4 regions of the Streptomyces sp. NPDC058326 genome follow, and region 1 is predicted to be linked to each of the others. Evidence: riboswitches for the same ligand, from Rfam matches in the RefSeq annotation. Region 1 holds a riboswitch; each other region holds the start of a gene.
The links. Region 1 has a riboswitch for cyclic di-AMP ahead of ACFVYX_RS20085 (C40 family peptidase). Riboswitches for the same ligand answer to the same signal wherever they lie in the genome.
Positions count from the first base shown of each region.

Region 2: another riboswitch for cyclic di-AMP. It lies ahead of ACFVYX_RS14325 (transglycosylase SLT domain-containing protein); the one in region 1 lies ahead of ACFVYX_RS20085 (C40 family peptidase).
Region 3: another riboswitch for cyclic di-AMP. It lies ahead of ACFVYX_RS13340 (M23 family metallopeptidase); the one in region 1 lies ahead of ACFVYX_RS20085 (C40 family peptidase).
Region 4: another riboswitch for cyclic di-AMP. It lies ahead of ACFVYX_RS04745 (peptidoglycan DD-metalloendopeptidase family protein); the one in region 1 lies ahead of ACFVYX_RS20085 (C40 family peptidase).

Region 1 is NZ_JBHVZO010000010.1:146,251-149,711, reverse strand. Features, by position in the region: gene ACFVYX_RS20095 (8-amino-7-oxononanoate synthase) at 1-694, shown strand, start outside; gene ACFVYX_RS20090 (ATP-binding protein) at 886-1,323, shown strand; gene ACFVYX_RS20085 (C40 family peptidase) at 1,496-1,972, opposite strand; cyclic di-AMP (ydaO/yuaA leader) riboswitch at 1,975-2,157, opposite strand; gene ACFVYX_RS20080 (hypothetical protein) at 2,497-2,802, opposite strand; gene ACFVYX_RS20075 (ATP-dependent Clp protease proteolytic subunit) at 2,810-3,433, opposite strand.
Region 2 is NZ_JBHVZO010000006.1:100,494-103,954, reverse strand. Features, by position in the region: gene ACFVYX_RS14330 (phosphoribosyltransferase family protein) at 1-507, shown strand, start outside; gene ACFVYX_RS14325 (transglycosylase SLT domain-containing protein) at 504-1,376, opposite strand; cyclic di-AMP (ydaO/yuaA leader) riboswitch at 1,381-1,564, opposite strand; gene ACFVYX_RS14320 (hypothetical protein) at 1,906-2,532, shown strand; gene ACFVYX_RS14315 (LysR substrate-binding domain-containing protein) at 2,634-3,461, opposite strand, start outside.
Region 3 is NZ_JBHVZO010000005.1:423,212-426,672, reverse strand. Features, by position in the region: gene ACFVYX_RS13350 (M16 family metallopeptidase) at 1-241, shown strand, start outside; gene ACFVYX_RS13345 (M16 family metallopeptidase) at 238-1,635, shown strand; cyclic di-AMP (ydaO/yuaA leader) riboswitch at 1,861-2,025, shown strand; gene ACFVYX_RS13340 (M23 family metallopeptidase) at 2,038-2,808, shown strand; gene ACFVYX_RS13335 (GntR family transcriptional regulator) at 3,011-3,461, shown strand, end outside.
Region 4 is NZ_JBHVZO010000002.1:426,142-429,602, forward strand. Features, by position in the region: gene ACFVYX_RS04735 (DUF6126 family protein) at 57-212, shown strand; gene ACFVYX_RS04740 (tyrosine-protein phosphatase) at 222-1,043, opposite strand; cyclic di-AMP (ydaO/yuaA leader) riboswitch at 1,404-1,591, shown strand; gene ACFVYX_RS04745 (peptidoglycan DD-metalloendopeptidase family protein) at 1,596-2,606, shown strand; gene ACFVYX_RS04750 (SGNH/GDSL hydrolase family protein) at 2,778-3,461, shown strand, end outside.

The sequences.
Region 1 (3,461 bases):
CCTCGACGCGCATCCGGGGCGGCGGGCCCTGGTCGTCAGCGACTCGGTCTTCTCCGTCGACGGCGACAAGGCGCCGCTGCCGGAGCTGGCCGCCGCCTGCCGTGCGCACGGCGCCGGACTCGTCGTGGACGACGCCCACGGTCTCGGCGTCCTCGGCGAGGGCGGCCGGGGCGCCCTCCACGAGGCCGGGCTCGCGGGCGACGAGGACGTCGTGGCCACGCTGACCCTGTCCAAGTCCCTCGGCAGCCAGGGCGGTGCCGTCCTCGGCCCGGCCCGGGTGATCGAGCACCTGGTGAACGCGGCCCGGACCTTCATCTTCGACACGGGACTCGCCCCGGCCGCCGCGGGCGGCGCGCTCGCGAGTCTCCGGCGGCTCGTCGCCGAACCGGGCCTCGCAGGGCGGGCCCGTACCGTCGCGACCACGCTGCACGGGCTGCTCACCGGGGCGGGACTCACCGCGGCCCGGCCCGACGCGGCCGTCGTCTCGGTGCGCGCGCCCTCCCCCGAGGCGGCGCTGCGCTGGGCGGCGGACTGCAGGGACCGGGGCCTGGTCGTCGGCTGCTTCCGGCCCCCGTCCGTACCCGACGGCATCTCGCGGCTGCGCCTCACGGCACGCGCCGATCTGACGGACGCGCAGATCGAGCGGGCGGTGGAGACGATCCTGGCGACCGCGCCCGCGCTCGCGCGGGACTGACGGCGGGCGGGGCTCCGACTTCGGGGCCCCGCGCGGCCCAAAGACGTTTCCTGGCAGCAGAGTTCACCGCTTCGGGCGACAGATGGGGACATATCTTGGCGGAACGCGGCGCGGCGCAGCACGATCGGTGGCACTCTGACGCGAAGCGCGATCCGGGGCAGTGGCTCCGGCGGGAAAGGGACAGCGTCGCCATGGCAGATCACCTGGAAGCATCCGTCACGCTGCCGAGCGACCCCGCCTCGGTCCCCACGGCCCGGCGGTACGTCGCCGACGTCCTCACCGGCTGGGGTCTCGACGGCGCGGCGGAGACCGCCGACTCGATCCGCCTGATCGTCTCCGAGCTGGCCACCAACGCCGTCCTGCACACCCTCGGCCTCTCGCCCACCTTCACGGTGGACGTCCGTCTGGAGCGCGAGGAGCGGCTCCACATCGGCGTCACCGACAGCCATCCCCGGCGGCCCCGCCGCCTCCCGGCGGCGGTCCAGCAGGACAACGGCCGGGGCCTGGTCATCATCCGCGTCCTCGCGGCGGAGGCGGGCGGCCGCCTCTCGGTCACCCCGACCGCGGACGGCGGCAAGACGGTCTGGATCACCCTCCCGTGGGTGCCGGTCCCGGTCGCCAGCTGCTGACGGACGCTCCCCTGACGGAGCGCCGGCCACCTGACGCGATGTCATGAGGGGTACGGCGGCGCCACCGCCCCCCTCACGAACGGACCGTCACCACCGGCGGCTCACCGGGCCGGGCGCCGTATCAGGCGTCGCGAGCCCGGCCTGACCGGCGGGAGGCCCTATGGCCGTCGGCTCACCGGACGCGGCCGTAATAGACCTTCGACGACCAGATCTTGTCGAGCTTCACCCAGGAGCCCGTCTTGGGCGAGTGCCAGATCTTGCCGCTGCCGGCGTAGATGCCCACGTGGTAGACCCTCCCCCCGGAGTGGAAGAAGACCAGGTCACCCTTCTGCCTGCCGGAGGCGGAGACGTGCCGGGTCTTGTTGTACTGCTGCTGCGCGGTGCGGGGCAGCGACTTGCCCGCCTTCTTGTACGCGTAGAGCGTCAGACCGGAGCAGTCGAACCTGGAGGGCCCGGTGCTCCCGTACCGGTACGGGGCTCCCTTCTTGGACGCGGCGACGCTCAGTGCCTTGTTCGCGTGCGTGGTGGCTGCCTGTGCCTCCGAAGCCGCTCCTGGTGCGAGCAGCGTGCCGCCGACGGCGGCGAGGGTGAGAGCCGAGACGGCTCCGGCCCGGGACAGCAGGGACGGGACGTGCATCTGCGCGGTCATGCGCAACCCTTCGTCAGCCGCCTGTGAAGGATGACCTGTCGGGTTCGGGCAGGCGAAGATGCCCGGCCGCTTGCGCGGCTTCACCCCAAGGGACGGCCCCGCTGCCGAAACAGCGCGTCCGTCCCGTAAAAATCGGGTCCTCCACTCCTGCCGAACCAATCCTGTCGACCAGACGTCCGGGACAGCGGCAGGACTCGGCGTCCGCCCGGACCGCCCCGCCGCGGCGGCGGGGGCTTGTCGTCGACAGGGATCTTGACCCACGCACCGGTCGAAATCCGAGCTGAAACGGCGATATGTGAGGCTCCTCACGACTGATCCGTTCGGGTGGACAGGACGCTTTCCCGATCTTCGGAGGTTTGGCCAACGAGCCCCGCACCAGGGGTGGAACGACCCATTCCGCCAGATGCGTACATCTGCAGCGCAACTCACCCGGGACATATGTCGACTCGTCTACTAAGCCGAACGGGGGAGTGATTCTGCGGCGCGCGTCGGCCGTACGGACCTCTACACGACATGCCGGAATGTCAACTCGCCCGGGGCTCCTGGACGGTGACGCGACCCGTCCTGCGCTCCCCGTCCAACACCCGCAGGGCGCGCGCCAACGTGTCCGCGTGGACCTCGGCCTCGCCCCGTATATGCATGAGCGTCAGGGCCTGTCGCAGCGCCTCCGCCCGCCCCACCAGGGCCTGGGCCGCGCGCAGCGCACCATAAGTATGCGTGCCCCTGGATGGATTGATCTTCCCGAGGAGGTCGACGACTTCGAGGTAGGCGTCGACGAGTTCGCCCTCGGCGCGGGTCAGGGCGGGCAGCGGCGGCAGCTCGGGGACCACGGCCGGCTCACCGTGCCGGGGCGCCGGCGGCCGCGCGCCGGCTGCTGATCACATGGTCCACCAGGCCGTACGCGACGGCCGCGGGGGCGTCCAGGACGGTGAGGCGGTCGAGGTCGGCGTCGATCCGCTCACGGTTCTGTCCCGTGTCCTCGGCGAGCATCCCGGCCATCAGGGAGCGGAGCCGGAGGAGTTCGCGCGCCTGGAGGTCGAGGTCGCTCGGCTGCCCCCGCAGCGGCTCCTCCATCGCCGGCTGACGGAGCGTGACCCGGGCGCCGGGGAGCATCATCCGCTTGCCCGGGGTGCCGGCGGCGAGCAGGAGGGCGGCGGTGGACGCGGCCTGGCCGAGGCAGGTCGTCCCCACGTCGCAGTGGAGCGAGCGCATCGTGTCGTAGATCGCGGTCATGGCGCTGACCGAGCCGCCGGGGGAGTTGATGTAGAGCGAGACGTCCTGGTCGGGTGCCGCGTGGTCGAGATACAGGAGCTGGGTGATGACGTCGTTGGCCGCCGTCTCGTCGATCGGTGTGCCGAGGAAGACGATCCGGGACTCGAGGAGCTTGGAGTAGGGGTCGAGGGTCCGGGTTCCGAAGCTGGTCCGCTCCGTGAATTCGGGCAGGACGTGGCGAGCGTGCATGACAGGCACCTCCATCTGTAAAAAATGT
Region 2 (3,461 bases), on a different contig from region 1:
AACCGGGCGGTCGCGGCGGCGCTCAACCGGGCGGGCCTCGGAACGCTCCTCTTCGACCTGCTCACCGAGGCAGAGGCGGGGGACCGGGCCCGTGTCTTCGACACACCGCTGCTCGCAGGCCGGCTCGCCGGCGCCACCCAGTGGCTCGCCCAGCGGCCCGAGGGCGGCGGCCTTCCGCTCGGCTACTTCGGCGCGAGTACGGGAGCCGCCGCCGCGTTGTGGGCGGCGGGCGACCCCGCGTCCCCGGTGGCCGCCGTCGTCTCACGCGGTGGCAGACCCGACCTCGCGGCCGACCACCTGGCCCGGGTCAGGGCCCCGACGCTGCTCATCGTGGGCGGCCGGGACGAGCTGGTCCTCGACCTCAACCGGCGGGCCGGTTCCCGGCTGCGCTGCGAGAACCGGCTGGCCGTCGTGGAGGGCGCCACCCATCTCTTCGAGGAACCGGGTGCCCTGGAGGAGGTGGCGGAGCTCGCCGCCTCCTGGTTCACCCGGCACTTCCGTGACTAGTAGGGACCGTTGACGTTGTCGATGGACCCGTAGCGGGCGGCCGCGTAGTTGCAGGCGGCGGTGATGTTGGCGACCGGGTCGAACAGATCCGTGGACGTGCCCGGCACGTGGTAGGTGTCGAAGGTCGGCTGGATCACCTGGAGGAGCCCCTTCGAGGGGGTGCCCTTCACCGCGTTGGAGTCCCAGAGGTTGATGGCCTGGGGGTTGCCGGACGACTCGCGCATGACGTTGCGGAGGATCCCGTCGTAGGAACCGGGGATACCGTGCCGGGCCATGATGTCCAGCGACTCCCGGATCCAGCCGTCGAGGTTGTTCGCGTACTGGGTGGCGGCGGCCGGGGCGGCCTGGACCGGAGCGGCGGCGGGAGCGGCCTGCGCGGCGGAGGCTCCGGTGCCCTTGGCGACGGCCGGGGCGGCCGCCCGGCGCTCGGAACGGCTCGCCCGTTCGGCCGAACCGGACTTCTTCGGCTGCGCGGGGGTCGCCTTCACGGAATTCCGACCGAGCGTCAGTTCAAGGCCCGGGTGAATAAGTGACGGGTTGTCACCCACAGTGGTCTTGTTGGCCTGGTAAAGGCTCTTCCAGCCGCCCTGAATTCCCTTCTTCTGGGCGATCAGGGAAAGCGAGTCACCGCTGGCGACGGTGTAGGTCCGGGCGGCGGCCGGGGCGGCGGGAGCCTTGGCCGTGGCCGCCGCGGCGGGGGCGGCGAGGGGCCGGGCAGCGACTTCCGGGGCTCCGGATACGGTCGCGGCGCCGGCTGCGGCGGGGGCGATGAGCGGCAGGGCGAGGGCTGCCCCACCCGTTCCGACCAGCGCGATTCCACGCGAGACGGAGTGGCGTCGGGGGCGGCGGTGCTTACCGTGTGCAGGCATGACGGATTCCTCTCCGGCGCCTTCGGGGTGAGCTGTCGGGTTCGGACTGGAGATGTCCGGCCGCGCGCACGCGGCTTCACCCCGAGCCGTTCCGGATTCCGGGCCGGCGTATTCGTGGGTCCCCCGCTCCTGCCGTCGGGTGAAAGGGAGGTATTCCGAGCGGTGGCAGGATTCGGCGATCCGCTCGAATGGAGGTGACCGTAGGCCAGTCGTGCCGGAGAGAACAAGGGGTGTGGATGTCTCTGCTCGGTGAATGGATCACAGAATTCATCGAATTCAAGATCGACCGTTTCTCCGGCCCGCCGAACTTCCTTGTGCGGCGCGGCATGCGCCGGCTCGGGGAGCGGGCGAGTGCTGGGAAAAGTGAGTCGCATCACCAGGCGTTCAATGTCCGTATATGGCCCTTAATTCTCTTAATAGAAGAGTGTGTTGGAAAGTGCCCGTCGGTCGGGGTGTACTCAAGGGCATACGTCGCAAAGCCGACATTCGTCCTGAACGATGGAGTGACCCCGACCGAGGAGCCGCCCGGATGTCGCCCTCCGCCTCCCTGCTCACCCCCGACACCCTCGACCGTGAGGCCGCCGCCCTCTACGAGAGCGCCACCTGGCAGCGGATCGTCACGGACTGGACCGCCGCAGCTTCACCCACGACCGCCCCCGCACCCGACGCCCCGCCGGACACCGAGAGATGGAGAGCCCTGCTCTCCGTGCCGGTGGACCGGCTCGTCGCCGACGCGCTCGACGCCCTGCCGCCGCCCCTTCCGGCCGAGCGCCGCCTCCCGGGACGGCTCGGAGCCGTACTGCCCGACCGGCTCCACGCCTGGCGCCGCGTCGGCCAGCCCGAGCTGCGCCCCTCGGTCCACCTCGGCTACGCCCGCCTCGTGCTGACGGAGTGGGGCTGGCAGAACGCCCCCTACAAGCTGCGCGACGCCCGCGGCGCCCGGTGCGTCTGCGGCGCCCTCCTCGCCGCCCACCGGCTCGGCTACGGCAGCGCGACCACGATGAACGAGGCGGCGGCGTGGATCATGGCCGAACTCCGGTCACGGGGATGGCGGGACCTGATCGGGCCCTGGAACAGGGCGCCCGGCCGTACCGCCGCCGACGCCCTCGCCCTCCTCGACGCCACGATCCACCGCGCCGCGCACGCCGGCCACTGACGCCCGCCTGTCGTGCCGCCGGGCTACGTGATGGATGCTCAGGTGCGCCAGGAGCAGCCATCACATGTGGTCCGGGCGGAGAACAATGAGCTGCGAGCCGCTCACTGTGCCGCCCTCGCCCCGACCTCCTGAAGTGCGGTGAGGAGACCGCGCACGGCGGGCAGGGCGAGCGAGGACTCGCGTACCGCCGCGTGGATCGAACGGACCGGCTCCGGACCGCGGACCTTGCGGACGGTCACGTTCGGGTGGCGGCTGCCCAAGGCCGTCAAGGGGATCAGGCTGACGCCGAGACCCGCCGCGACGAAGCCCTGCGCGGTGGCGTACTCCTCGCACTCCACCGCGATGTCCGGAGTGAACCCGGCCGCGGCGCATGCCTCCATGACCGCGTCGAGGCACGGGCCCGGTCGCTCGCTGCCGACCCAGGGTTCGGAGGCCAGCGCCGCCAGGTCGACGGCCGTGCGGCGGCCGGCGAGCGGATGCCCCTTGGGCAGCACGGCCCGGTAGGGGTCGTCGAGCAGATGGACCAGCCGGAGCCCGCCACCGGACGCGCCGGCGCCGCCGACCCGGGGACGTACGGTCAGGGTGAGGTCCGCCTCCTCGTCGGGCGCCCCGTCGGCGATCCTCAACTCCACGCGTACGCCCGGGTGTTCGGCACGGAATCGGGCCAGCGCGGGAGCGACGAGCTCGGCGCCCGCCGTGACGAAGTAGTGGACCGAGATCTGTCCGGTGCGGCCCGCCCGCAGATCGGCGAGGGCGGTCTCGGCCTCGGCGACCTGCCGGCCGATGGCGGCGGCGTGCTCGGTCAGGAGACGTCCGGCGGCGGTCGGGCGCACGCCCCGGCCGAACCGTTCGAGCAGCGCGATCCCGGCCTCCTTCTCCAGGACGCCGATCTGCTGACTGACGGCGGAGGGGGTGTAACCGAGGTGCGC
Region 3 (3,461 bases), on a different contig from region 1:
CCTCGGCACCGTCGCGGGCCGCGCCGACGAACTGTGCCGGTACGCCGTGCTGTTCGGCGACCCGCAGCTCGCCCTCACGGCCGTCGACCGGGTCCTGGACATCACCGCCGACGAGGTGCGGGCGGCCGCCGCGGCCAGGCTGCGCCCCGACAACCGCGCGGTACTGGTCTACGAGCCCCTGACGACCGAGCAGAGCGACGAGGCCGACGGCGACGAACACGAAGAGGGAGCGGACCAGTGACCGACGCTGCCGTGTCTTTGACGAGCATGGACTTCCACCCGCAGCCGGCCCCCGGTGCCGCCAGGCCCTGGGCCTTCCCCGCCCCGGACCGCGGCAAGCTGGACAACGGCCTGACGCTGCTGACCAGCCACCGTCCCGGCCAGCAGGTCGTGGCCGTGGAGCTCTTCCTGCCGGCGCCGCTGGACGCCGAGCCCGCCGGTCTCGACGGTGTCGCCACCATCATGGCCCGCGCGCTCTCCGAGGGCACGGACCGGCGGAGCGCCGAGGAGTTCGCGGCCGAGCTCGAGCGCTGCGGCGCCACGCTGGACGCGCACGCCGACCACCCGGGCGTACGGGTCTCCCTCGAGGTGCCCGTCTCCCGGCTGCCCAAGGCCCTCGGGCTGCTCTCCGAGGCGCTGATCGCCCCGGCGTTCCTGGAGACCGAGATCGAGCGCCTGGTGCGCAACCGTCTCGACGAGATCCCGCACGAGACGGCCAACCCGTCCCGTCGCGCCGCCAAGCAGCTCTCCAAGGAGCTCTTCCCGGCGGAGTCGCGGATGTCCCGGCCCCGCCAGGGCACCGAGGAGACCGTCGAGGCGATCGACGCGGCCGCGGTCCGCGCCTTCTACGAGGCGTACGTCAGGCCCGCCACGGCCACCGCCGTGGTCGTCGGCGACCTGACCGGCGTCGACCTGGACAAGGTCCTCGCCGAGACCCTGGGCGCCTGGACCGGAGAGCCGGCCGAGCCGCTCCCGATGCCGCCGATCACCGCCGACGACACCGGACGGGTCGTCATCGTGGACCGGCCGGGCGCCGTCCAGACCCAGCTGCTGATCGGCCGGATCGGTGCCGACCGGCACGACCGCGTCTGGCCGGCCCAGGTCCTGGGCACGTACTGCCTCGGCGGCACCCTCACCTCGCGGCTCGACCGGGTCCTGCGCGAGGAGAAGGGCTACACGTACGGGGTGCGGGCCTTCGGGCAGGTGCTCCGCTCCGACGGCCAGGGGAACGGCGCCTCGATGCTCGCCATCAGCGGTTCCATCGACACCCCCAACACCGGCCCGGCCCTTGACGACCTGTGGAAGGTGCTGCGCACGCTGGCGGCCGAGGGCCTCACGGACGCCGAGCGTGAGACCGCGGTGCAGAACCTGGTGGGTGTCGCGCCGCTCAAGTACGAGACGGCCGCATCCGTCGCCGGGACGCTCGCCGACCAGGTCGAGCAGCACCTCCCGGACGACTACCAGGCCCAGTTGTACGCGCGGCTCGCCGAGACGGGCACGGTCGAGGCGACCGCCGCCGTGGTCAACGCCTTCCCGGTGGACCGGCTCGTCACCGTCCTCGTGGGCGACGCGGCGCAGATCGCGGAGCCGGTGCGCGCGCTCGGCATCGGTGAAGTCACCGTCGTGACCGGCTGATTCCGGCTCTCGACCGACTGTTCCCGGTTGCCGGGCGGCTGGAGCGGAGGACCCCGACGGCACATCGCGTCGGGGTCCTCCGCTTTGTCCGTATTGGTATCAAGCATGATCGTATGCCCTGTGGTATGTCTTACAAACTGGCGGGTCCGGTTGGTGATCGCCAGGCGATCCGCATAGCGTCGGTGCGTCTGTTCGGCAGTTGCACCCGCCGCACCCGCGGCATCCGGACAGTCATCGCCGAGTCCCCGTCAGGCGCGAGCCTGGGGAGCCGGGGACCCACACGTAGTCCCTGGGGTGAATCGGGCGCCTTCGTCTCGGCGGAGGGGCTCGTAGGAGACCTTCCTGCTCCGAACCCGTCAGCTAACCCGGTAGGCGAGAAGGAAGGAAAGGACCAGCCCCTACATGGCGTTCACCCGTGCCACCGGGAAGCATCGTGGACCGAGCCGGATGGCGCGCCGCAGCGTGGGCATCGCCGGCGCCGCGACGCTCGCCACCACCGGCGTCATCGGAACCCTCGCCTCCCCGGCGCTCGCCGCCGACGCGGAGAACCGCTCCCCCGAGGACACCGGTCTCACCAAGGTGATCACCGAGGACTCCCTCGTGGACCGGATCAACGCCCAGGCCGCCGCCCAGGAGGAGGAGGCCTTCGAGGCCGCCGCCAAGGCGAAGGCCGAGGCCGAGGCGAAGCGCAAGGCGGAAGCCCGCGCCAAGGAGATCCGCGAGGCCGAGGAGCGCGCCGCCCGTGAGGCCGAGCGCCGCCGTCTGAACTCCTTCCAGCTCCCCGTCGCCGGCTCGTACGTCTCCACCGGCTACCAGACCGGTGGCTCGCTCTGGTCCTCCGGCAGCCACTCCGGCGTCGACTTCCACGCCTCCTACGGCAGCAGCGTCGTCTCCGTCGGCTCCGGCACCGTCGTCGAGGCCGGCTGGGGCGGCGCCTACGGCAACAACATCGTCATCCGGATGAACGACGGCACGTACACCCAGTACGGTCACCTCTCCTCCATCGGCGTCTACGTCGGGCAGAGCGTCGAGCCGGGCCAGCAGATAGGCATCTCCGGCTCGACCGGCAACTCGACCGGCCCGCACCTCCACTTCGAGGCGCGCACGACCGCCGAGTACGGCTCCGACGTCAACCCGGTCGCCTACCTCCGCGCCCGCGGCGTCAACGTCTGACGCCCGGCGCGCACCACGGGGTCCCACCCCGTACCGCGTCGCAAAAGCCCCGGCTCATGCTGAGCCGGGGCTTTTCGTCGGTCAAAAGGCAGTCATATTCCGCTGAGGCATCGGAAATTCCGGCGCGCTGCAATAGAGTCGCAGACCGGGCGCAGAACAGGCGCCAAGAATTGTCTCGCGCAGACCAAGGCGGAGGTCGGACATGCGCATTCCCGCGCACTCGGTATGCACGGCGATCCGGGACGACATCGTCTCCGGCGTCTTCGAGCGGGGCAGCCGGCTGACCGAGGAACAGCTCGCCCGCCGGTACGGGGTCTCCCGCGTCCCGGTCCGCGAGGCCCTGCGCACCCTGGAGTCCGAGGGCTTCGTCGTCACCCGGCGCCACGCGGGCGCCCACGTCGCCGAGCCCACCGAGCAGGAGGCGGCCGACCTGCTCGACATGCGGGCGCTCCTTGAGCCGCTGGGGGCGGCGCGCGCCGCCCAGCGCCGCACCGAGGCGCACCTCAAGGTGCTGCGCGGCCTGGTCAGGCTGGGGCAGGAGCGGGCCAGGCGGGGACAGGGGGAGGATCTGCGCTCACTGGGCGGCTGGTTCCACGAGACGCTCGCGCAGGCCTCCGGAAGCCCGGCCCTGACGGCGCTGCTGACCCAGCTGC
Region 4 (3,461 bases), on a different contig from region 1:
TCTCCGCGACGCTCCGTTCCTCCGTACTCCCTCCGATTCCTTCCGAAAGGGCAGACATGTCCGACAAGTCGCGACCGGTCACTGGTGAAGAGCGCGGAGAGGGCAAGTTCCCCAAGGGGCTGGTCCTCCGTCTGTTCGCCTATCTGATCGCAGGCCACCTCTTCGCCGGCTTCCTCTATCTGCTCTTCATGCTCGGCGGGCAGAACCAGTAGCCGACGGGTCTACGCCTCCGTGAGCAGGCGTTCCTTCAGCCGCTCACGGGTCTCCGGGGCCAGCTTCAGGCCCTCCGCGAGGTAGCCGTCCACCGAGCCCCAGGTCGCCTCGATCGTCTCGAAGGCGCCTCGCAGATACTCCACCCGCGCGTCGAAGAGGGGGCTCAGCAGTTCCATCACCTCGGGCGACATGGCGTCCGGAGCGGTGGAGCCGCGGCGCACCTTGTAGCGGCGGTGCGGCTCGTTCGACTTCACGTAGTCGTCCTCGATCGCCGCCCGCTCGACTCCGACGGCGAGCAGGGTGATCGCGATGGAGAGCCCCGCGCGGTCCTTGCCGGCCGCGCAGTGCATCAGGGCGGGGAGGCTGTCCTCCGCCATGGAGTGCAGGATCCGGCTGTGCTCGGCGGTCCGCTCGATCACCATCTTCCGGTACGACTCGGACATACGGGCGGCGGCCTTGCCGTCACCGAGGATCTCCCGCAGCTGCTCGATGCCGCCGTCGCGGACCAGCTTCCAGAACTCCTTGCCGTCCGCCGGATCGTTGAGGGGTATGTTCACGTTCCGTACGCCGGGCAGCTCGACGTCCGGGCCCTCGACCTTCCGGTCGGCCAGGTTCCGGAAGTCGAAGACGGTGTGCAGTCCCAGCGAGTCGAGGAAGACGACGTCCGTCCCGGTCGCGTGGGCGAGGTGGCCGCTGCGGAAGAGGCGGCCGGGGCGCACGGCGCGCCCGTCCGTCGTCGGCAGGCCGCCCACGTCCCGGAAGTTGCGTACCTCGGCCAGCTCGGGTTCGTTCAGCTCGATGGGCGGGACCTGCGGCAGCTGCTGCGTCACGGATGCTCCTGGTGGTCGACGTTCGGGTGCCCGACGCGGAATGGGTTCCAGGGGCAATCATCCAGGCGGGACGGTGGCAGCGCAGCCCCCTGGACTGGAATGGGTGATCTGTCCGTATTGAGGCCTTACGTATAACGCGCCCTGTTTACAGGTGAGATGAGCTCCCGTGCGTGAGCAGGGTCATAGAAGTGACGGATCGTGGCCGACAGTCGGAAGCAATTCCCCTGCGTAAAACGGGAATCGAAGGGCCGTCATCCACGGAGGGTGACCGGAATTCCGGGTGAAAGAGGCGGCGGAGAAAGCCGGTGGAAAACGGTGGCTTGTTCGTGCCGACCCCGCTCGTCTAGCGTCACCGTCAATCCGGTCGGACCGCCGAATCCTGCCACCGTCCGGAATTCCACTCATCCCATGCGTGGCAGGAGCGGGGGACCCAGGAAGTACGCCGGTCCCGCGACGCAGGACGGCTTGGGGTGAAGCCGCGTGAGAACGCGGCCGGGCATCTCCAGTCCGAACCCGACAGCTCACCTCGCAGGCGCCGGAGAGGAATTCGCCATGCCCGCGACGGGTAAGCACCGCCGTACGAAGTCCAGCCGCCTCACCCGCGGCATCGCCGCCGCCGGTACCGGAGGCGCCGTCGTCGCCCTCCCGTTCCTCGGAGCCACCGGGGCCCACGCCGCCGAGCAGGCGGCCCCGGCCGCCGCCCCCGCCCAGGCCGTCACCGCCGCCGCCCACGTGAAGGCCGCCGCCGTCCAGGCCGCGCCGACCGCCACGAAGGCCGCACCGAAGACGTACTCCGTCGTCCGGGGCGACTACCTGTCGAAGATCGCCTCCGAGCACCACCTCGCGGGCGGCTGGCAGAAGCTCTACGCCGACAACCGCCAGGTCGTCGGCGAGGACCCCTCGCTCATCCTGCCCGGCATGAAGCTCACGCTCGGCGCCAAGAACACCGCCAGGCCCGCCGCCCCGAAGAGCGCCGCGCCCAAGGCCGCCGCCCCCAGGAGCAGCCAGAAGACCTCCGCCGCGCCCTCCTCGAAGAACGGCGACACCCCGCGCGCCTCCCGTGGCGCCGAGCGCTCCTCCGCCCCGGCCGCGCAGACCCCGGACGCCGCCCCCGCGCGGTCCACGGGCTCCTCCGCCTCCGGCGCCTCGACCTCCGCGTCCGGCTGGGTCGCCCCGGTCGGTGGCGGCGTCTCCACCCCGTACCGCGCCTCCGGCTCCATGTGGTCCTCCGGCTACCACACCGGTGCCGACTTCATCGCCTCCTCCGGCACCACCGTCCGCGCCGTCGGCGCCGGCACGGTCGTCTCGGCCGGCTGGAGCGGTGCGTACGGCAACGAGGTCGTCATCCAGCACGCCGACGGCAACTACTCGCAGTACGCCCACCTCTCCTCCCTCTCCGTCTCGTCCGGCCAGACGGTCACCGGCGGCCAGCAGATCGGTCTCTCCGGTTCCACCGGCAACTCCACCGGCCCGCACCTGCACTTCGAGATCCGCACCTCGCCGAGCTACGGCTCCGACATCGACCCGCTGGGCTACCTGCGCCAGCACGGCGTCTCCATCTGAGCCCGACGCCCGTCAACTCCCGTGTGGCCCGGCACTCCTGTGCCGGGCCACCGGCATGTCCCCCCGCTCTATTCCGGCTTGGCACATTCTTTATCGGTGGCATATGTCACGCACCGTCAACCCCTCCTTACGGTCGCGTAGGTCACACCCGAAAGGGAAGGATGTGCTCCCGTGGCAGACGATTCGAGATCAAGAGACAAGAACGCATTCGGGTCGTACGCGGCGATCGGTGACAGCTTCACCGAGGGCGTCGGAGACCCCGGGCCCGACGGGACGTACGTCGGCTGGGCGGACCGCTTCGCGGTGCTGCTCGCCGACCAGCTGCCGGAGCACGACGCCTTCCGCTACGCCAACCTGGCCGTACGCGGGCGCCTCCTCGACCAGATCGTGGCGGAACAGGTCCCCCGGGCGAAGGAACTCGCCCCCGACCTGGTGACCTTCTGCGCCGGCGGCAACGACATCATCCGCCCCGGCACGGACCCCGACGACGTGGCCGAGCGCTTCGAGCGCGCCGTCGCCGAACTGACCTCCGCCGTCGGCACGGTCATGGTGACCACCGGCTTCGACACCCGTGACGTGCCCGTCCTCCGGCACCTGCGCGGCAAGATCGCCACCTACACCGCCCACGTCCGGGCCATCGCGGACCGATACGACTGCCCGGTCCTCGACCTGTGGTCCCTGAAGTCCGTCCAGGACCGGCGGGCCTGGGACGACGACCGGCTGCACCTCTCGCCCGAGGGGCACACCCGGGTCGCCCTGCGCGCCGCCCAGGTCCTCGGCCTGCCGGTGCCGGCCGACCCCGACCAGGCGTGGCCGCCGGTCCCGCCGCGCGGCACGCTCGAAGTGCGCCGTGAC